DNA from 2 places in the Pseudoduganella sp. GW821-FHT11H04 genome. Region 1 is predicted to be linked to the other one. Evidence: predicted binding sites of a transcription regulator. Region 1 holds the regulator's gene; the other holds the start of a gene.

Region 1 (10,368 bases):
GCCAGGCCTGCAATCAGGGTGAATTTGAGCAGCACCGGGCCGGTCAGCAGCACCAGTACCAGCCACCAGTTTTCCAGCACCACGCGCGCATTGAGCAGCATGCCCACGGTGATGAAGAACAGGCCAAGCAGCACGTCGCGGAAAGGCTTGATGTCCTCTTCCACCTGATGCTTGTATTCGGTCTCGGAAATCAGCATGCCCGCCAGGAAGGCGCCCAGTGCCATCGACAGGCCGGCCTGCTCGGTGATCCATGCCGCGCCCAGCGTTACCAGCAGCAGGTTAAGCATGAACAGTTCCTGCGAGCGGCGCAGCACGACGATGGTGAACCACTTGCGCATCACCTTCTGGCCCAGGAACAGCAGCAGGATCAGCACCACGGCCGCCTTCAGGCCCGCCAGGCCCAGGGTCTTGGGCAGGTCGGCCGGATTCTGCGCCAGCGCCGGGATCAGGATCAGCAGGGGTACCACCGCCAAGTCCTGGAACAGCAGGATGCCGATGATCTTGCGGCCATGCTCGCTTTCCAATTCCAGCCGCTCTGTGAGCAATTTGACCACAATCGCGGTGGAAGACATGGCCAGTGCGCCGCCCAGGGCGAACGAAGCCTGCCACCCCAGGTGGATGGAGGGCGGCAACAGGAAATGGATGATCCAGCCAAATAGCATGGTGGCGGCGATGGTCAGCCCCACCTGGGCCATGCCCAGCCCGAACACGATGGAGCGCATGGCCATCAGCTTGGGCAGGGAAAATTCCAGCCCGATCGAGAACATCAGGAACACCACCCCGAACTCGCCTAGCAGCTCGGTGGCGTGGCTTTGCTCCGCCAGCCCCATGGCATGGGGGCCCAGCAGGATGCCGACGGCCAGGTAGCCCAGCATCGGCGGCAAATGCATCATACGGAAGGCAACCACGCCCAAAACGGCGCTGCCTAAGAGGAGAAGAGTCAGTTCAAGAGGCGTGAACATCCGTTGTTGTTTTGTCTGGCAAGTTTTTTGCTTATCTAATTCGGCTATACTTCGGGCATGAGTGTAACCCATGAAAAAACAATGCTGAAATCTTTTGATGCCAAGACCGCAACCCGTGCCCTGGAACTGGCGCGCGAGGCCCTGCAGATCGAGACGGACGCCCTGGCCGCGCTGAATGCGCGTCTGGCGAACGACGAGACTGTGGGCCAGGCCGTGTCCCTGTTGCTGCAATGCAAGGGCCGCGTCGTGGTTTCCGGCATTGGCAAGTCTGGCCATATCGGCAAGAAAATCGCCGCCACCCTGGCCTCCACCGGCACCCCGGCCCTGTTCGTGCACCCGGCTGAAGCCGCGCACGGTGACCTGGGCATGGTGACCCCGGAAGACGTGGTGATCGCGATTTCCTATTCCGGCGAAGCGGCCGAACTGATGGCCATCCTGCCTGTGGTCAAGCGCATGGGCGGCCACGTGATCGCCATGACTGGCAAGCCGACTTCGAGCCTGGCCAAGATCGCCGACGTGCACCTGGACGTATCGGTAGCCAAGGAAGCCTGCCCGATGAACCTGGCGCCGACCGCATCGACCACCGTCACGCTGGCGCTGGGCGACGCGATTGCCGTGACCCTGCTGGACTTGCGCGGCTTCAAGGAAGAAGATTTCGCCCGTTCCCACCCTGGTGGCGCCCTGGGCCGCCGCCTGCTGACCCATGTGCGCGATGTGATGCGCAAGGACGGCGCCATTCCGGCCGTGGGCCTGGAAACGCGCCTGCCGGACGCCCTGCTTGAAATCACGCAGAAGGGCATGGGCATGACCGCCATCGTCGATGCGGCGAACAAACCGGTCGGCGTGTTCACCGACGGCGATTTGCGCCGCATGATCGAGAAGGTGCAGGACTTCACCAAGGTCGTCATCAAGGACGTCATGCACCTGAACCCGCGCACCATCGGCCCCGACCAATTGGCGGTTGACGCCGTGGCGGTGATGGAAGAATTCCGCATCAACCAGATGCTGGTGGTGGACCCGGACGGCACGCTGGTTGGCGCGCTGCACATTCACGACCTGACACGCGCCAAGGTGATCTGATGACGCTCAATCGTGAAGACCTGGTCGCGCGCGCTGCCAAAGTACGCCTGTTCATCTTCGACGTGGACGGCGTGCTGACGGACGGCAGCCTGACTTACGGCGCCGATGGCGAGTCGGTGAAGACCTTCAACGTGCACGACGGCCTTGGCATCAAGCTGCTGCAGGAGGCCGGCATCAAGACCGCGATCATTTCCGCCCGCCGCACGCCTATCGTGCTGGCGCGCGCCAAGGACCTGGGTATCGATTACGTGCACCAGGGCGGTCATGACAAGCTGACCCCATTCAAGGCCCTGCTGAACGAGTTGGGGCTGGAAGAAGAGCAGGTCGCCTTCATCGGCGACGACGTGGTGGACCTGCCACTGCTGCGCCGTGTCGGCTTTGCCGTCAGCGTGCCGAATGGCCGCAAGGAAGCGCATCAGCATGCCCACTACATCACGGAAGCTGCGGGCGGCCGCGGTGCGGTGCGTGAAGCCTGCGAATTCGTGCTGCACGCAACCGGTAATTACGAGCGCGTAATGGCGCAGTTCCTGGTGTAAAAGGATCGAGCGATGCGCAACCAGAGGATAGCCCACCGCTTCCGCCTTTCCGTCGGCATGATATTGGTGCTGCTGGCGGCGCTCGGCAGCTTCTATCTGCTCGAACTGCTGAACCGCGCGGGTGAACAGATGCAGGCCGACAAGCGCGCCAATGAGCCGGATTACATCATCGAGAATTTTTCCTTCGTCCACATGTCGAAGGATGGCAAGCCAAGCTATATCATTGCCGGCGACAAGCTGACGCATCGTCCTATCGACGATTCGTCCGTGATCGACAAGCCGCGTGTTCATAGCCTGGCCAGCGAGCGTCCGCCGATGGAGATCCTGTCGGAGACGGCGCGCGTGGACCAGGGAAATAGCCGGGTCACACTGAACGGCAAGGTCACGATCGACCGCGCCCCGGCGCCGAACGCGCAAGCGCTGCATATGGCAACGGAAAAGCTGGTGGTCTTCCCTGACGAAGACCGCATGGAAACCGACGTCCCGGTGAAGATGAAAATCGGCGCCACGACTGCCTCGGCCAACAGCATGCGCGCCAATAACGCAACGCGCGAAATGCACCTGCAAGGCGCTGGCACGCTGGTGCTGCCGCCGAAGGCACAATAAAAAGGAATGAATATGAAACGACTACTGTTGTCGGCTGCCCTGCTGCTTTGCGCAGCCGAGCCGGCGCTGGCCGAAAAGGCCGACTCCTACAAGCCTACCGTCATCAATTACGCCTCGATGGATATCGATGACGTGAAGCAGATCACCATCCTGTCGGGCGGCGTCAAGCTCTCGCGCGGCACCCTGACCATGACCGCCGAACGCGCCTTCGTCAAGCAGTCGCCGGAAGGCTTCCAGCAGGTGACCCTGTTCGGTGACGGTAAGAAGGCCACCTTCCGCCAGAAGCGTGATGGCGCTGGCGACCAGTGGGTGGAAGGTGATGCCGACCGAATCGAATACGACGAGCAGGTCGAATTGGTGAAGATGTTCACCAAGGCCACCATCCGTCGCCTGGAAGGCGGCAAGCAGAATGATGAAGTGCAGGGCGAGTTCATTTCCTACGACAGCCGTAAGGAGTTCTTCAGCGTGCGCAATACCGCAACCGGCGAGAGCAAGCCGGGCGGCGGCCGTGGCACCATGGTGATCCAGCCTTCGCGCACCGAGCCGCCCGCGGCATCGGCCGCAGCGTCGGCCGCGGCATCGGCTACAACCACGCCTCCTACCACGTCGGAGAAGAAGTAAGCATGCAAGCAAATTCCTGCGCCAGCACGCTGGTCGTGCGCGGCCTCCAGAAAACTTACGGCAAGCGCCAGGTAGTGCACGACGTGTCGCTGCAAGTCGATTGCGGCGAAGTGGTGGGCCTGCTGGGTCCTAACGGCGCCGGCAAGACCACCTCCTTCTACATGATCGTGGGCCTGGTGGCCTCGGACGCCGGCACCATCGATATCGGCGGCACCGACGTCTCCAGCCTGCCGATCCACAAACGCGCTACGCTGGGCCTGTCCTACCTGCCGCAGGAAGCTTCGGTGTTCCGTAAGCTGACGGTGGAAGAGAATATCCGCGCCGTGCTGGAGATCCAAAAGGTCGACGGCAAGGCGCTTAGCAAAGCCGAAATCGACCAGCGCCTGGAAGCCCTGCTGGCGGACTTGCAGATCGAGAAGCTGCGCGAGAACCAGGCCCTGTCGCTATCCGGTGGTGAGCGCCGCCGCGTGGAGATCGCGCGCGCACTGGCTACCAATCCGCGCTTCGTGCTGCTGGACGAACCGTTCGCCGGCGTCGACCCGATCGCCGTGATCGAAATCCAACGAATCGTGCGTTTCCTGAAGGAGCGCAACATCGGCGTTCTGATCACCGACCATAATGTACGGGAGACCCTCGGCATTTGCGACCGCGCCTACATCATCAACCAGGGCGCCGTGCTGGCTTCGGGCCGCCCGGACGACATCATTGCCAATGAATCCGTACGCCGCGTTTATCTCGGCGAACACTTCCGCATGTAAGCGAAGGCCATGAAACAAACACTGCAACTGCGAACCTCGCAACACCTGGCGCTGACGCCGCAGCTGCAACAATCCATCCGCCTGCTGCAGCTGTCCACGCTGGAGCTGCACCAGGAGTTGGAACAGCTGCTCGGCGACAATCCGATGCTGGAGCGTCTTGACGATCCGCTCGACCACTCTGTGCGGCTGCTGGCCGATGGCGCCATCAGCCAGGGTAGCGGCAATGGCACCGAAGGCCCCGCCACGCCAGCGCAGGAAAGTGCGCCGGGCGAGTGTGGCGAAGCCCCGGCCGCAGCCTCCGAAGGCGACGCCTATGAAGGCGGCGAAGGCGAGGGCGGCAACGGCAGCGACGACACGGACTGGAGTTCCAGCTCCGGCAGCAAATCTGCCGACGACGAAGACAGCCGCCCGCAGCTGGAAGCTTCCGGCTGCACCTTGCGCGAACACTTGCTGGAACAGATGCGAGTGACCGTACAGGAGCCGCGCGACCGCGCCCTGATGGAAATGATCATCGACGCGCTGGACGACAATGGCTACCTGGAAGAGCCGCTGGAAGAAATCCACGAGCGTCTGCCGCCCGAGCTGGAAATCGAACTGGATGACCTTCGCTGCAGCCTGGTGCTGTTGCAAAGCTTTGACCCGGCCGGCGTGGCCGCACGCAATGCTTCCGAATGCCTGGCGCTGCAGATCAAGCGCATGCCAGGCGTGCCGATGGTGACGCGCCGCATGGCGCTGGTCATCGTCGAGAAGCACCTGGCATGGTTCGCCCAGCGCGAGTTCACCAAACTGAAAAAAGCCCTCGACTGCGACGACGAAGATTTGCGCGAAGCGCAGTGCGTCATCCGCCAGTGCAACCCGCACCCGGGCGCCGAGTTCGCATCGGGCGATTCCGATTACGTCGTGCCCGACGTGATCGTGAAGAAGGGCCGCGGCGGCTGGCTGGTCATGCTGAATAACGACGTGGTGCCGCGCCTGCGTGTGAACGCGCTGTACGCCAACCTGCTCAAGCAGGGCAAAAGCGAGTCGCAGATGAACGGCCAGCTGCAGGAAGCTAAGTGGCTGATCAAGAATATGCGCCAGCGCTTCGACACCATCCTGCGCGTCGCGGAAGCGATAGTAGAAAGACAAAAGAATTTTTTCAGCCATGGCGCGGTCGCCATGAGGCCCCTTGTGTTGCGTGAAATTGCTGATACACTGGGACTACACGAGAGCACTATTTCTCGCGTAACAACTCAAAAATATATGCTCACCCCGCATGGCATGTTTGAGTTGAAATATTTCTTTGGTAGCCACGTCGCGACCGAAGCTGGGGGTGAAGCTTCATCGACTGCGATACGGGCACTGATCGTGCAACTGACAGGAGCAGAAGACCCGAAAAATCCTTTATCCGACAGTAAGATTGCGGACATGCTGGGAGAACAAGGCATGGTGATTGCGCGACGGACTGTTGCCAAATATCGAGAAGCGTTGAAAATCCCTCCGGTAAGCCTCCGCAAATCTTTGTAGTGCAGTGCATGGGTTCCTCTGTGCGTTTCGGCGTACACGAACTCGAGAGCGACATCATCTTTAGGAGTGTGTATGAATCTCACCATCAGTGGACATCATGTCGAAGTGACCCCGGCCATTCGCGAGTACGTGCAGAGCAAGCTGGAACGAGTCAAGCGCCATTTCGATCAAGTAATCGATATTGCTGTCATCCTGACTGTAGATAACCTCACCGAGAAAGAGAAACGTCAGAAAGCGGAAATCAACCTGCGCATGTCTGGCAAAACTGTTTACGTCGAAAGCCTGTCGCAAGATCTCTACGCCGCCATCGATACCCTGATTGATAAACTGGATCGCCAGGTCATGAAATACAAAGACCGTGTGCAGAACCACAGTCATGCGGCCATCAAGCATTTCCCGGATACGTACGAAGCACCACCCACCGCCATGTAAAGGACTGGCCGTGTAGCACACCAAAGGGCGCAATTGGCGCCCTTTTTTGCGGTTAAAATATTTGCATGAGCGAACACGTCCAAACCCATATCTCCAACGGCACCGGCTTCATCACGCTGGACCGCCCTAAAGCCCTCAATTCCTTGTCCCTCGACATGGTGCGCGCAATGACCCAGGCGCTGCTGGATTGGCGCGATAACGCGTCTGTGGCCGCCGTGGTTGTGCGGAGCACCAGCGAACGCGCCCTGTGCGCAGGCGGCGATATCCGCTTTTTCTACGATGTCGGCCGCGCCAATACGCAAGGCGACAGCGCGCTGCTGGAAGACTTTTTCACCGAAGAATATGCACTGAACCACTTGATCCATTTCTATCCAAAGCCTTACGTGGCGCTGATGGATGGCGTGGTGATGGGCGGCGGCATGGGCATCGCGCAAGGCGGCCCTGACTGCGGCGTGCGCATCGTTACCGGCCGCACCAAGATGGCCATGCCGGAAGTGAATATTGGACTGTTCCCCGATGTGGGCGGGAGCCATTTCCTGTCGCACGCACCGGGGCAGCTGGGCATGTGGCTCGGCCTGACTGGCCTGACCGTCGGCGCCGCTGATGCCCTCTACCTGGACCTGGCCGATTACTTCGTGCCGGAGACTGAGCTGGCCGCCCTGACCGCGCTGGTCGAATCCACACCCGGTAAATCGCTGCGCGACGCGATCGCTGTCTTCGCCGGCCCGCACAACGCCTTCGCCGGCGACAGCGAGCTCGAAGCGCAGCGCGCGCTGATCGACAAGCACTTCGCCGCAGGCTCGGTGCCGGCCATTATGGAATCGCTGCGCGGCGACAGCTCGCCCTTTGCGCAGAAGTCGCTGAAGGCGATGGAGCTGCGCTCCCCGCTGATGATGTGCGTGACCCACGAACTGCTCAAGCGCGGCGCCGCGCTGGGCGTGTCGGACTGCCTGCGCATGGAGCGTAATCTCGTGCGCCGCAACTTCGAACACGGCGAGATCTTTGAAGGCGTGCGCGCGCTGGCGATCGACAAGGACAACCAGCCGAAGTGGAATCCAGCGACGCTGGCCGAAGTCACGCCCACGATGGTGGCGCGCTTCTTCGAACCATGCTGGCCGGCCTGGGCGCATCCCCTGCGCCACCTCGCATGAGGGAACTGGACCGGATCGACCGCAGCATCCTCAATATCCTGCAAGAGGATGCCAGCACGCCTTTGCGCGAGATCGCGGAGCGCGTGCATTCATCGGTCGCCACCTGCCAGCGCCGCATCGAAAAGCTGCGCACTGACGGCGTGCTGGTGAAAGCCGTCGCGCTGGTCGACCGCGCGCTTGCGGGCCGCCCGCTGACGGTTTTCGTATCGGTTGAGCTGGAGAAGCAGAACACCGACATCCTCAAACAATTCGAACACCGCATGCGGTCCGAACCCGAGGTAATGTCCTGCTACGAGGTGGCGGGCGAATTCGACTTCCACCTGATCGTCACAGTGGAATCAATGGAAGAATACAGCGCCTTCACCCGCCGCGTCTTCACCTCCCACCACAACGTCATCAACGTCAAAAGCCTGTTCGCCATGAACTGCTCGAAGTTCGAAACCAAGCTGACGCTTTAAGCCTGTTCGCCCCGAACCTTTTCGAAGAAGGTTTCGGGCGCCTTGGCGACAAACACTTTTTCTTGCAGGGTCTGTCGCAGGAAAGCGATTACGGCTTGTTCTGCGTCGTTGTTCTGCAATAGCGAAAGGTCTTTTGCATCCTGGCCTTTAAGTAGAAAGCGATAGTGCCGATTCTTTTCCTGGCCGTAGACTTTAACTTGTTCGATGTCTTCCAGTGGGATGGACTCTACGGTTTTTTGGAATCCTGGATTTCGGAATAGCAGCACCCCATCCTTGACTGCGACAATCGGCTCTCCATCCGGCCCGAGCTTTCGCATTTGGAAGTAGCGAATGATTGCAAAGGCTGCAAACAATCCAACTGCGCCCGTCAAATGGCCACTGCCGACCATGTGCCAAACCACGACCAACGCAGCAGCAATTCCGTAGAAAACCAGCTCGCGGGCTATGGAGGTTGGCTTGAAGATGCCATTCTCGGTAACGTGAAACGAGGGGAGTCGCGTCCGCATGTCGTAGGCCGCGAATGCCACTGAACAACATGGCAGCCAAATCCATAGTATTTCAGACTTGATGACCGCGATTCCGTCAGGTCCGAGGAAGCGATCCGCAGTCAAAGGCGAGACCTTGATGAACTGCGTGGGGAAGAACAATCGTTGATCCGACAGCGGCCACCAGAGGGCCGCTCCGAGGCCTCCAGTCGTGCATATATCGAGCAATGGATGCGAGACGCAGGCGGCCGCCACAAAGGCGCCCGCAACCCACCATCTCGCGCGGAACCACGGCGCCACCAAGGCTGCCAGGGCTCCCAAGGCAAGTGCAAACATGACCGAGTGCGATGCGCCGCGATGACCGAATTGGTTGGCGTATTCGATGCCGAGTTTGAGCCCGACCACGTCCAGGTCAGGCACCATGGACGCAAGCATCCCAGCGACCAGCAGCCTGCGGGAAATCCGTTTCGAACCGAGCGCTACGCCGAGTGCCAGCGGGATAGCTGCATGCGAAATGATGGTGGGCATGATGCTTACTCGCTGTGCCCGAGAACGACCATCCAAACGAACCAGATCAGGGCAGTCGTAAGCACTGGCGCAAGTATGGCAGCGACGCTAGTTTGGATCACCTTGCGCATCGGCGGCAACGGAATGTTGCGTGTCAGCTTGTGTTGTATCAGGCTACAAGCAAACAGTGGCACGAGCAAGATGATGGCGTGAGTTAGAGGCGATGGCGTGCCGCCGCCAAGGACGGCCATGACGCCGACGAACCAGGCGCACGCAAAGAGGACCGCGAGTCCGAACGCTTTCAGCGCAGTCACTCTTTAGGGCAATCGACTGGCGGCAGTGGGCCGAAGACGACTTCGGACTCTGGCGGGCCGGAAGTCTGCAGGATGTAAACGACTTTGGCAACGGTGTCGATGTACATCATGTGCGCGCGGCCGCCGGGTAGCATGCCGGGAGAGTTGAGGTTGATCTGGCGCGTTTCGCGCAGGTTTCCCGGCAACTTCGGCACGGTGGGCCACTTTTCTTGCGTGCCGGAAGGCGACACGAAGTGGCCGTAGTGCGCGGCTGTGCAACGCCAGATCGGATCCGGGTCAACGGGTGCAGCGCCCAGCGCTGCTGCAAGCAGTAATGAGATCGCCATATGCAGATAATAGATCAATAATCCAGTGACACATGAACTAAATTGTTACCGTTTGCTGAGCTGCGGCCTGGCTGGCGGCGCGCCGCTCTCCATACGAATGCGCAGTACGCCGTCCTCCTTCACCAGCAGGACCGCGTAGGAATGCGAGAAGGACTCTACGCCAGCTTTGTCGCTGCGCGCGACACCGCCAGTGATCATCACCGCCTGGTCGCCAAGCTTTTCAAATGCCAGGTTTTGCCAGCGGAACGTGACGGGCGGCTTCCAGCTCGTCGCATATTCGCCGGACAGCTTGTCGAACGAAATCTCTTCTTTCCATTCCCCGCCAATGAAAATGGCGCCGCGCCGGGAATAGCGGTTGGCGAGCGCCTTGCGGTCGCCAGCTGTGACGTCGTCCGCGTACGTATCCATGAAGAAGTGCGCGAGATCGAGGATGTCGGTGGCTGCGGGATCGGCACAGGTGATCCTTGGCAGTGGGCCGAAGATCACCACGGTGTCCGGCGTGCCGGCGGTTTGTTCGATATAGGCGTTGCCCGATTTGGGATCAACATACATGACATGCGCCTTTCCGCCGGCGAAAAGGCCAGAGGTGGTAAGCAGCATGGACCTCTTGCCGCGCAAATGCTCCG
Region 2 (10,368 bases), on a different contig from region 1:
AGTCGTGTACGCGCGCGACAAGGTGGGCGAGGCCGCAGCGCTGGGCGTCAAGCATCCGACCCTGGGCCAGGCCATCGTGCTGCTGGCTTTCCCGCGCGCAGGCGAAAGCTTGACTGACGCCGAACTGCTGGCGGCTGTCAAGCCGCACCTGCCGGCCTATATGCTGCCGCAAAAAGTGATCGTGTCGGCCACGCCTTTGCCGCGCAACCCGAACGGCAAGATCGACCGCAAAGCGCTGTCGACCCAGTACGAGAATATCTTCGCGGAGGGTGCATGAGCATGGATGCACCGCGCCCTCGCCCGCAGCACGCCCCGCTGCTGCAATTTGCCGTTGAAGACGACTGCCTGCTGATCGGCGGCATCCCGCTGCCGCGCCTGGCGGCCCGTGTCGGCCAGACCCCGTTCTACGTCTACTCGCGCGCCGCCATGACGCAGCGCGTGGCCGAGCTGCGCGCCGCGCTGCCGGAGGACGTGCACCTGCACTACGCCATGAAGGCGAATCCGATGCCGGCCGTGGTGCAGCACATGGCGACCCTGGTCGATGGCATCGACGTCGCTTCCGGCGGCGAACTGCGCGTGGCGCTTGATACCGTGATGGACCCGTCTAATATCAGCTTCGCCGGCCCGGGCAAGGGCGAAGCCGAACTGTCCTGCGCGATCGCCGCCGGCATTGTGCTGAACCTGGAATCGGAAGGCGAGATGGAGCGCGCCGCCGTGATCGGCCGGCGCCTGGACATTGTGCCGAAAGTGAATGTGCGCGTGAACCCGGACTTCGAGCTGAAGTCCTCCGGCATGAAAATGGGCGGCGGCCCGAAACAATTCGGCGTCGATGCCGAGCGCGTGCCCGCCATGCTGGCGCGGATTGGCGAGCTAGGCCTGGATTTCCACGGCTTCCACATCTTCAGCGGCTCGCAGAACCTGAAGGCCGCTGCGCTGCAGGACGCGCATGAAAAAACCTTCGCCCTGGCCCTGCGCCTGGCGGAAGCGGCGCCGCGCGCGCCGCGCATCTTGAATATCGGCGGCGGTTTCGGCATCCCTTATTTCCCGGGCGAGGAACGGCTGGACCTGGCGGCCGTGGGCGAGAACCTGGCGCGCATCATGGATGACGTGCGGCCGCGCCTGCAGGGCGCAGAAGTGGTGATCGAGCTGGGCCGTTACCTGGTGGGCGAGGCCGGCGCCTACGTCTGCCGCGTGGTCGACCGCAAGGAATCGCGTGGCCAGGTCTTCCTGGTCACCGATGGCGGCCTGCACCACCACCTGTCCGCCTCCGGCAATTTCGGCCAGGTGATCCGCAAGAATTATCCTGTGGTGGTCGGTACCAAAGTGGCCGGCGGCCCGCGCGAGATGGCCTCGGTGGTCGGCCCGCTTTGCACCCCGCTCGACCTGCTGGCCGACCAGATGGAGCTGGGCCAGGCGCAGGCGGGCGACCTGGTGGTGGTATTGCAATCGGGCGCATATGGCGCCACGGCCAGCCCGGCGGCTTTCCTCAGCCACCCGGCCGCAGTCGAAGTCTTCGTGTAAAAAGGGAAGCGTATGAGCGGTATCTGTGGATGGATTGGGTTTGCCGGCGCGCCGGAATTGCTGGAGACGATGGCGGCGCCGCTGTCCCGTTTCGACCAGGGCCAGCTGCATGCGCGTTCCGGCCAGCGCAGCGGCTTGGCCGTTGCCGCCCAGGCCGGCAGCGCTGACATTTTCCAACGTGACGGCTTGCTGGTCGCCCTGTGGGGCCAGCCGCGCCTGGACGATCCGGCGCTGGCCGCCCAAGCTGCGGCGCAAGGCGTGGCCGCCACCGTCGCGACGCTGTGGCAGCAAGGCCCGCAGCGCACCTGCTCCCAGATCCACGGCTGCTTTACGCTAGCCATCATCGATGAACGCAGCGGCGAAGCCCTGCTGGCCACCGACCGCATGGGCGTGCAGCCTTTGACCTGGCAACTGGCCGGCGAGACCCTGGTCTTCGCCAGTTCGGCCGATGCCATGGTGCGCCACCCGCTCACGCCTGGCGTGCTCGACCACCAGGGCTTGTACAACTACGTCTACTTCCACATGGTGCCGTCGCCGGCCACCGTGTACCAGGGCCAGCAGCGCCTGCTGCCCGGCCATTACCTGCATTACCGCCAGGGCCGCGTCGAAGAACAAGCCTACTGGCGCATGCAGTTCGAAGAAGACGGCAAACGCTCCTTCGGCGAACTGAAGGAAGAATTCCTGTCCGTACTGCGCCACAGCGTGAAGGAAGCAGCCGGTGACCGCAAGGTCGGCGCCTTCCTTTCCGGCGGCACCGATAGCTCGACCATCGCCGGCATGCTGACCCAGGTTGGCGGCGTCGCGGCCGACACCTACTCGATCGGTTTCGAAGCCCAGGGCTACGACGAAATGGAATACGCGCGCACCGCTTCGCGTCATTTCGGCACCAGGCACCATGAATATTATGTGACGCCGGAAGACGTCGCCAATGCCATCCCGCAGGTGGCGGCCGTGTTCGACCAGCCATTCGGCAATGCTTCGGCGGTGCCGGCCTTCTACTGCGCGCGCATGGCGCAAGCCGACGGCGTGCAGCGCATGTTCGGCGGCGACGGCGGCGACGAACTTTTCGGCGGCAATGAGCGCTACGCCAAGCAGCATGTGTTCGAACTGTACGAGCGCGTGCCGCGCCTGGTGCGCAAGGCGCTGCTGGAACCAGCCGTCTTCAACTTCCCAGGCGGCGAAAGCGTGCGTCTTCTGCGCAAAGCACGCAGCTATATCGAGCAAGCCTCGGTCGGCATGCCGGCGCGCCTGGAAACCTATAACCTGCTGGGCCGCTACGGCGCGCAGCAAGTGTTCACCGACGAATTCCTGGCCGCGGCCGACATCGGCAACCCGATTGCCACGCTGGAGCGCAACTACGGCCGCAGCGAAGCGCGTTCCCTGATCAACCGCATGCTGGCGCTGGACCTGCAGGTGACCCTGGCCGACAACGACTTGCCGAAAGTGATGAAGGCATGCGAACTGGCCGGCGTCGAAGTGGCTTTCCCCTTCCTGAACGACAAGGTCGTGCAATTCTCGGCCGGCCTGACGCCGCAGCAAAAGCTGAACGGCACGCAATTACGCTGGTTCTTCAAAGAGGCATTGCGCGGCTTCCTGCCCGATGCCATCATCACCAAGCAGAAGCACGGGTTCGGCCTGCCATTCGGGGTTTGGCTGCAGGAACACGCGCAGCTGCAGCAGCTCGCGGCCGACAGCTTGAGCGACCTGAAGGCACGCAAAGTCGTGCGCGGTGAATTCATTGAGCAGCTGGTCGGCACCCACCTGAAAGAGCATGCCGGCTACCACGGCACCATGGTGTGGGTGCTGATGATGCTGGAACAATGGTTCCGCGCGCACCGCAACGTATAACAACGACTTACCAAAAACTAGAGGGACAATATGGCATATCGCGTAACCCGGCTGGCTGTCGCCGCCACCCTGGCCGCCAGCGCAATGCTGGCAGGCTGCAAATCGGACACCCCGGAAAGCCTGTTGGCCGACGCCAAGCAGCAACTGGTGAAAGGCGACAAGAAGGCCGCCCAGATCCAGCTGAAGAATGTACTGGCCAAGGACCCGAACAACGGTGAGGCGCGCTTCGAGCTGGCCAAGCTGTCGCTGGCCGGGAACGATCCTTTGTCGGCTGAAAAAGAGGCGCGCCGCGCGGTCGACTTGAAATACAAGCCGCAGGAAAGTGAACAGTTGCTGGCGGAAGCCCTGCTGCGCCTGGGCGACTTCCAGAAAATGCTGGACGAGACTGAAAAATTCCAGCGCACCCCGGCCCTGCTGGCGCTGCGCGGCGACGCCCTGATCGGCCTGCGCAAGCTGGATGACGCGAAGAAGGAATTCCAGGGCGCCCTCGACGCCCAGCCAAACAGCGCCGACGCGCTGACCGGCATGGCGCGCCTGGCCGCCATCGGCAACGATATGGAGGGCGCGCGCGCGCTGGCCGACCAGGCCGTCTCCAAGGATGCCGCCAACATCAATGCGCTGACCTTCAAGGGCGAGCTGCTGCGCGCCCAGCAAAAACCGGAAGAGGCGCGCGCCGCCTACGCCGAAGTGCTCAAGCTGGATCCAACCAATAGCAACGCCAATCTGGAAAAGGCTTACCTCGATATCGTGGCCGGCAAGCTCGACTCGGCGCAGGCGGCCGTGAACATGGCCAAGAAATCGGCGCCGCGCAGCCTGCCGACTTTGTACACCCAGGCCCTGATCGACTATACGAAGGGCAATTACAAGGCGGCGCGCGACGGCCTGCAAGCCATCGCTAAGGGCGCGCCAAGCCACCTGCCGAGCATGCTGCTCTCCGCTTCGGTTGACTTCCACCTTGGCAACCTGCACGCCGGCGAAGCCAAGCTGCGCACCTACCTCGATGCGATGCCGGGCAATCCTTATGCGCGCAAGATCCTGGCCGCCACGCTGCTGCGTGAAAACCAGCCGGCCGAAGCGCTGAAAGTGCTGGAGCCGGTGCTGAAGGACAAAGTCAGCGACGGCAGCATGCTGGAACTGGCGGCCCAGGCCAATATGATGACGCGCCAGCCGGCCAAGGCCGCCGCATTGCTGGAGCAATCCATCGCCCTCAACCCTGATCGCAGCCCGGCTTATATCGCCTTGGGCGGCGCCCGCATCGCGCTGGGCGAACAGGACAAGGGCCTGGCCATGCTGAACAAAGCGCTGGAGCTGGAGCCGGATTCGCTGCCGGCCGCGATGGCGTTAGCGCGTACCCGCCTGGGCATGCGCGATTTCGACCAGGCGCTGGCGGTGCTGGCCAAGCAGGATGCCAAGCATGGCAAGGAGCCTGAGCTGCACATCCTGAAGGGCCAGGTGCTGCTGGCCAAGCAGGACCCGGCGGGCGCCCGCGCCGCCTTCACCAAGGCGGTTGAACTGGCGCCGACCAGCTACCCTACCGTGGTCGCCCTGGCCCAGCTGGAACTGGTGGAGAAAAAGCCGGAAGCGGCGCGCGCCCATATGCTGAAGCTGCTGGAGCGCGACAAGGGCAATGTGGGGGCAATGACTGCCATGGCCCAACTGGCCGACGGCGCCAAGAAGCGTGAAGAAGCGGCGCAATGGCTGGAAAAGGCGGCTGCCGTCGATCCGGAAGCGCTGGCGCCGTCCGTGCGCCTGGCCGGCTATTACATCCAATCGCGCCAGCCGAACAAGGCGGTCGAGCATTTGCGCAAGGTGCTGGTGACCCATGCTTCCGTGCCGATCGTGCTGGAATTGATGGGCCGCGCCCAGCAAATGTCGGGCGACTTGCCTGGCGCTTATGAAACCTTCAGCAAGCTGGCTGGCGCGATGCCGAAAGCGCCACAACCGCAGCTGTTCCTGGCCGGTGTCCAGGTGCAAAAGCAGGACTTGTCTGGCGCCCAGGCCAGCGTCAAGAAAGCGCTGGGCCTGGCTCCCGACTTTATCCCGGCCTACCTAATGCAAGCCGACCTGGCCCTGCTGCAAAACAAGCCTGACGATGCCTTGGCCGTCGCGCGCGGCCTGCAGAAATCGCAGCCTAAGCAAGCCGCCGGCTTCGTGATGGAAGGCGAGCTGCAGATGAAGCTCGGCAAGCCGGCCCAAGCCGTGACGCCCTACCAGCAAGCCTTTGCCCTGCAGGCGCGCCCGGAACTCTTGATGAAACTGGCGAGCGCGCTGCGCGGGTCCAATCGTGCGGCCGAGGCTGATGCCCAGGTCGCTTCTTGGCGCAAGGCCCACCCGGACGAACCGTTGGGCATGATGTACTCGGCCGAGCTCAGCATCGCGGCCAAACAGTACAAGCAGGCCATTGGCCAACTGGAAGCCGTGATCGGCAAGGCGCCGGATAATGTGGCTGCACTCAACAACCTGGCCTGGTCCTACCAGCAGGAAAAGGACAAGCGCGCCCTGCCGACGGCGGAAAAAGCCAGCCAGCTGGCGGGCGAAAACCCGACCGTCATGGACACCTTGGGCTGGATTTTGGCTGAGCAAAACCAGCTCGACCGTGCGGTGCCCATGCTGAAGAAGGCCAGCGATCTGGCGCCCAAAGCCAGCGAGATCCGCGGCCACTATGCGGCCGCGCTCTGGAAAAAAGGCGACAAAGCCGGCGCCCGCAAGGAATTGCAGGAAGCCATGACCGATACCCGCTTCGCTCAAACCGAAGAAGCACGTAACTTGCAAAAGCAGTTTGAATAAGTAGCAACTCTTCGCCCCCCGCGCCATCTGCTGCGCGGGGGCATTCCCCTCTGCATTCGTTGTTTATTTGAAAACAATGGAGTCTTTTTCGCAATAACCGCGTGCCGGGTATTGTGTGTCGAACGCCTCCGTGCCAACATGAGATGTTGGTATTTTTTACATAGCTCGCTTGCATTTCGATACATTTTCGTCTCGGCATCAATCGTGCGCGCATTGCCCACCGGATTGGAATGCACTATATTTTGCCGATGAGTCCGGTGTCCGCGCCGCTCGCTGGACTCATTGGTAAATGCTCGCCGAAAGGCTAGCGGGTGCCAAAGGAGGATAGAGCCATGAATGGAACAGCTGTCCCAGTGCTGGAAGGTGAGCCCGTCAGGGCCATGCCAGCCGATTCCCATGCCCATGCGCGCGCCACGCTCGAAGACCTGCTTCCGGAGAATATGGAAGATCTGGTCACCGACGAAAAATCTTTTGGTATCCGCATGATTGATACGCTCGAAGGCCGAAGCAAGGCCAGCTTGCTAATAAACAAGATGTACTCCTGGCGAGGTTATGCCGGGACCCATAAACTGACCGACGATCCGAACCGGATCACGCTCACCGCCAGCGACAAAGGCGAGGTAGTCGGCACCCTGACGCTAGGACTGGACTCTTCAATCGGCATCATGGCCGATGAAATTTTCAAGGAAGAAGTCGACACGGTGCGCATGATTCCGGGCGCCCGTGTGTGTGAAATCACCAAGCTGGCATTCGACAATGGCGGCAGCAAATCGCAGATGGCTTCGCTATTCCACCTGTCGGTGATTTATGCGCGCGACTTGCACAACTGCACACATATCTTTATCGAGATCAACCCGCGCCATCGCCGTTTTTACGAAGCCATGCTTGGCTTCAAGCGCCTGGGCGAGTTGAAGACCAATCCGCGTGTCGACGCCCCTGCTTACTTGCTGGTGGTGGACCTGGCCTATGTTTCTGAACAGATCGAAAAGCTGGGCGGCCAGGGTGCGGACGCGGCAATGGCAGCGCGCTCGTTTTATCCAATGTTCTACTCGCCGCGTGAAGAGCGCGGCATTATCAGTCGCCTGAAAAACATTCAATAGCGGGGAGCCCTATGGCGGACGCCTTCTCATTCTCGTATGACGTGGCGTTCTCGCGAAATATTGGTTGGGTGACCCCGGACGAACAGGCACAGCTCAAGAATAAGCGCGTGGCGATCGCCGGCGTGGGCGGAGTCGGGGGCGTGCATTTGCTGACCCTGGCCCGCCTGGGCATTACGCACTTTCATATTGCAGATTTCGATGCCTTTGATATTGCCAACCTGAACCGACAGGCGGCGGCCTTCATGTCGACCATGGGCCTGCCCAAGGCCGACGTGGCGGCGCGCATTGCGCGCGACATCAATCCCGAGGCGCAGATCGAAGTGTTTGGCCAGGGCGTTGACGCCGGCAATATGGCGCAGTTCCTGGATGGGATCGACCTCTACATTGACGGGCTCGATTTCTTCGCCTTCGATGCGCGACAGCAAATGTTTGCCATGTGCGCGGCGCGCGGCATTCCCGCCGTAACGGTGGCGCCGCTGGGCATGGGCGCCGCTTGCATGACCTTCATGCCGGGCGGCATGACGTTTGAAGAATACTTCGGCTGGGGCGACCGGCCGGAATTGGAGAAGGCGCTGCGCTTCATGGTGGGCGTGGCTCCGGCGGGCCTGCACCGGCCTTATCTCGTATGGCCGGAAGCGGTCAACCTGGCCGAACGGCGCGGGCCTTCGACCATCATGGCCTGCCAGCTTTGCGCCGGCGTGGCGGGCACCCAGGCATTGAAAATCCTGCTCAAACGCGGCACGGTACTGGCCGCCCCGCGCGGCTTCCAGTACGACGCTTACCGCGACAAACTCGTGCGCACTTGGCGCCCAGGCGGTCATCGAAATCCATTGACGCAACTAGCATTGCAAGTGGGCAAACGCGTGTTCGCCAAGGCCCTGCTCAAGTAGTGACTGTCGTTGATAAAAGCTCTATGTCGAAAAAATTGACAACGCCAAATCGCTCATCCCGCTTGTCTCACCTAAGTAATTGAAAATTCGCGACATTCAAAAGCTGGCCCGATTAATGCTTAATAGCTAACAGCGCACAGATACATCATGAAAAAGCGAATTCCAATTTAAATGGAGAAACACATGATTAAGTTTAAGAAACACCTGCTGGCACTGACCTTAGCAATTGGCAGTGCACCAGCATTTGCAGGCTATGTCGGCGGCATCAATATTGGTAATGCAGGCACGCCGCACTTCGAAGCTGCTGAAGTTTATGAGCGCTTTGTTTCCGACTACAGCGGCGGTACCGCTCCAGGCGCAACGACCTTGGGAACCGCGGGCGTTCCATCGTTCGGCGCTGGTGCGCAGATCGCAGGTTATGGCCGCGTCAACTCGATTAACGGCAACCTGAACTACTGCCAGGGCGGTCCACTTACTTGTGAACTGACTTTCCGCTTCTGGGGCTTCACCGCTAAGGCAGGCGGCAGCCCAACCGACCTCGACTTCACCGGCGGCTTCGTGAATTTCTACGTCGGCACCGGCGCGACGATGGACTTTAATCCGTTTGCCAACGCCACTGAAGCACAATTACTGTCCCAAGCGACCAACGGCACCCTGTGGCTGTCACTGGCCGGGTCCGACTTCCTGGACCTGTTGTCTGGCCGGACCGGTACCCTGCAAGCGACCGGTACCAATTTCGGTTCGGGCTCGACCGATTCCGGTACCGGCATCGGCCAGCTGAACATCATTGGCGGCCTGGCTGCAGTGATCGCGGCACTGGATACGAACGCGGTCGACAACCATAAAGGTTGCGTCCTTGGTTCGACCTGCTCCGATTTCGACCTGACTACGTCGTTCAGCCTGGTCGGCCGTCCACCTGCTGGCTACCTGCCTCTAGCCGGTGTGGCCTCGCTGGCTGGCCGCGTTGCAGCGGTTCCTGAACCAGCAAGCCTGGCACTGATGGCCCTTGGCCTGCTCGGCCTTGGCACCATTCGCCGCCGCCGCGCCAAATAAGCAGTAGGCGCAAACTTTGCAAAGCCCGTCTTGCGAGTCGGGCTTTTTTCATTGGGAGAGGGGAATGACGGCAACACCCGATTTCATTGTCCGGCTTGCCGAGACGGGCGCGCTGGCGCCGACAGCCGATAACGGCCAGGCTTTCTACATCGATTGGGACGGCAGCGCTTTAGGACTGGCCTTTGCGCAGCGGCATGCCGCCACCGCTGTGTTTGGCCCGGAAAGTCATGCCACCTTGCTCGGCATCGGCGGCGTCGCGCAAAATATCAGCGCCGCGCTCGCTGCCAATGGCCTCGACGCTCAATGGCATTGGAGCGCGGCGGGCGAGCAGCCGTATGGCACCCTGGCGCTGCCTTCGCAGCCGGGGCACTTCAACGCGCCGGCAGGACCGGCGGCGCGGCACACCAATCGCTTTCCCTACCGTACCGATCCCTTGCCACCGACCCTGCTCGACATGCTGCGTGCCAGCAGCGAAGGCAGCAACCGGATTTCGGTGCTCACCGATGCGGCGGCCAGGAAGCAATTGGTACAGCAGGTGCGTGCCAGCGCCGAAGCGCGCTTTTGTAATCCCGGCTTGCACCGCTGGCTGTTCGACTGCCTGCGCCATACACCGGATGAAGTGGCGCGGGGCGACGGCCTCGATATGAAGACGCTGGGCTTGCCGCCCGGCGGTGACGCGTTGATGCGCTTCATTTCCAACTGGGAGCGGATGGCCACCTTGAATCGCTTTGGCATGTACAAGCTGATGGCGCTGGCTGAGATAGGCCAGATCTCGACCGCGCCGGCCCTGGTCTGCATCTCCGGAGGAAGCGGCCGGGGCGACGTGATCGATGCCGGGCGCTTGCTGACGCGCGTGTGGAGCGAGATGAATCTGGCCGGCGCTGCGGTACAGCCGTTTTATGTGGTCCCGGACCAGCTGAACCGCCTGCATGAGGGCAGCTTGCCCGCAGGTTTCGAAGGCAAGATCAGTGCGGTCGAAGCGGCAGTCGGCGAGCTGCTGGCGCTGTCGCCGGGCCAGCAGCTGCATATGATCTTGCGCGTGGGCTTGCCGACGGTCGACCCGGTGCGTTCACGCAGGCTGCCGCTGGACAAGATATTGCGTCAAAGAGTTTTCAGTAAAGATTTGGCATCGTCCAGCTGAGGGAAATCCTTGGTATCGGCAAGCAGCC

What was found. Region 1 encodes sigma-54, which starts transcription at its own class of promoters, with help from an activator protein. Its sites were predicted from a motif close to TGGCANGNAANCTGCTTT; they were not measured.
Region 2: AC1RTP_RS09400 (PEP-CTERM sorting domain-containing protein) is a predicted target of sigma-54. The motif match lies at 8,251-8,268, and genes of this name have one in related genera.

What each region holds. Positions count from the first base shown of each region.
Region 1 is NZ_JBXARE010000010.1:84,942-95,309, reverse strand. It holds gene AC1RTP_RS20600 (monovalent cation:proton antiporter family protein) at 1-962, opposite strand, end outside; gene AC1RTP_RS20595 (KpsF/GutQ family sugar-phosphate isomerase) at 1,020-2,042, shown strand; gene AC1RTP_RS20590 (KdsC family phosphatase) at 2,042-2,578, shown strand; gene lptC (LPS export ABC transporter periplasmic protein LptC) at 2,591-3,184, shown strand; gene lptA (lipopolysaccharide transport periplasmic protein LptA) at 3,197-3,805, shown strand; gene lptB (LPS export ABC transporter ATP-binding protein) at 3,808-4,563, shown strand; gene AC1RTP_RS20570 (RNA polymerase factor sigma-54) at 4,573-6,069, shown strand; gene hpf (ribosome hibernation-promoting factor, HPF/YfiA family) at 6,142-6,501, shown strand; gene AC1RTP_RS20560 (enoyl-CoA hydratase/isomerase family protein) at 6,567-7,652, shown strand; gene AC1RTP_RS20555 (Lrp/AsnC family transcriptional regulator) at 7,649-8,110, shown strand; gene AC1RTP_RS20550 (metal-dependent hydrolase) at 8,107-9,123, opposite strand; gene AC1RTP_RS20545 (hypothetical protein) at 9,413-9,742, opposite strand; gene AC1RTP_RS20540 (hypothetical protein) at 9,788-10,368, opposite strand, start outside.
Region 2 is NZ_JBXARE010000003.1:495,795-506,162, forward strand. It holds gene AC1RTP_RS09370 (acyl-CoA ligase (AMP-forming), exosortase A system-associated) at 1-277, shown strand, start outside; gene AC1RTP_RS09375 (pyridoxal-dependent decarboxylase, exosortase A system-associated) at 274-1,521, shown strand; gene AC1RTP_RS09380 (asparagine synthetase B family protein) at 1,534-3,369, shown strand; gene prsT (XrtA/PEP-CTERM system TPR-repeat protein PrsT) at 3,400-6,156, shown strand; gene AC1RTP_RS09390 (N-acyl amino acid synthase FeeM domain-containing protein) at 6,489-7,256, shown strand; gene AC1RTP_RS09395 (ThiF family adenylyltransferase) at 7,268-8,146, shown strand; gene AC1RTP_RS09400 (PEP-CTERM sorting domain-containing protein) at 8,330-9,199, shown strand; gene AC1RTP_RS09405 (nitroreductase family protein) at 9,264-10,340, shown strand; gene prsT (XrtA/PEP-CTERM system TPR-repeat protein PrsT) at 10,301-10,368, opposite strand, start outside.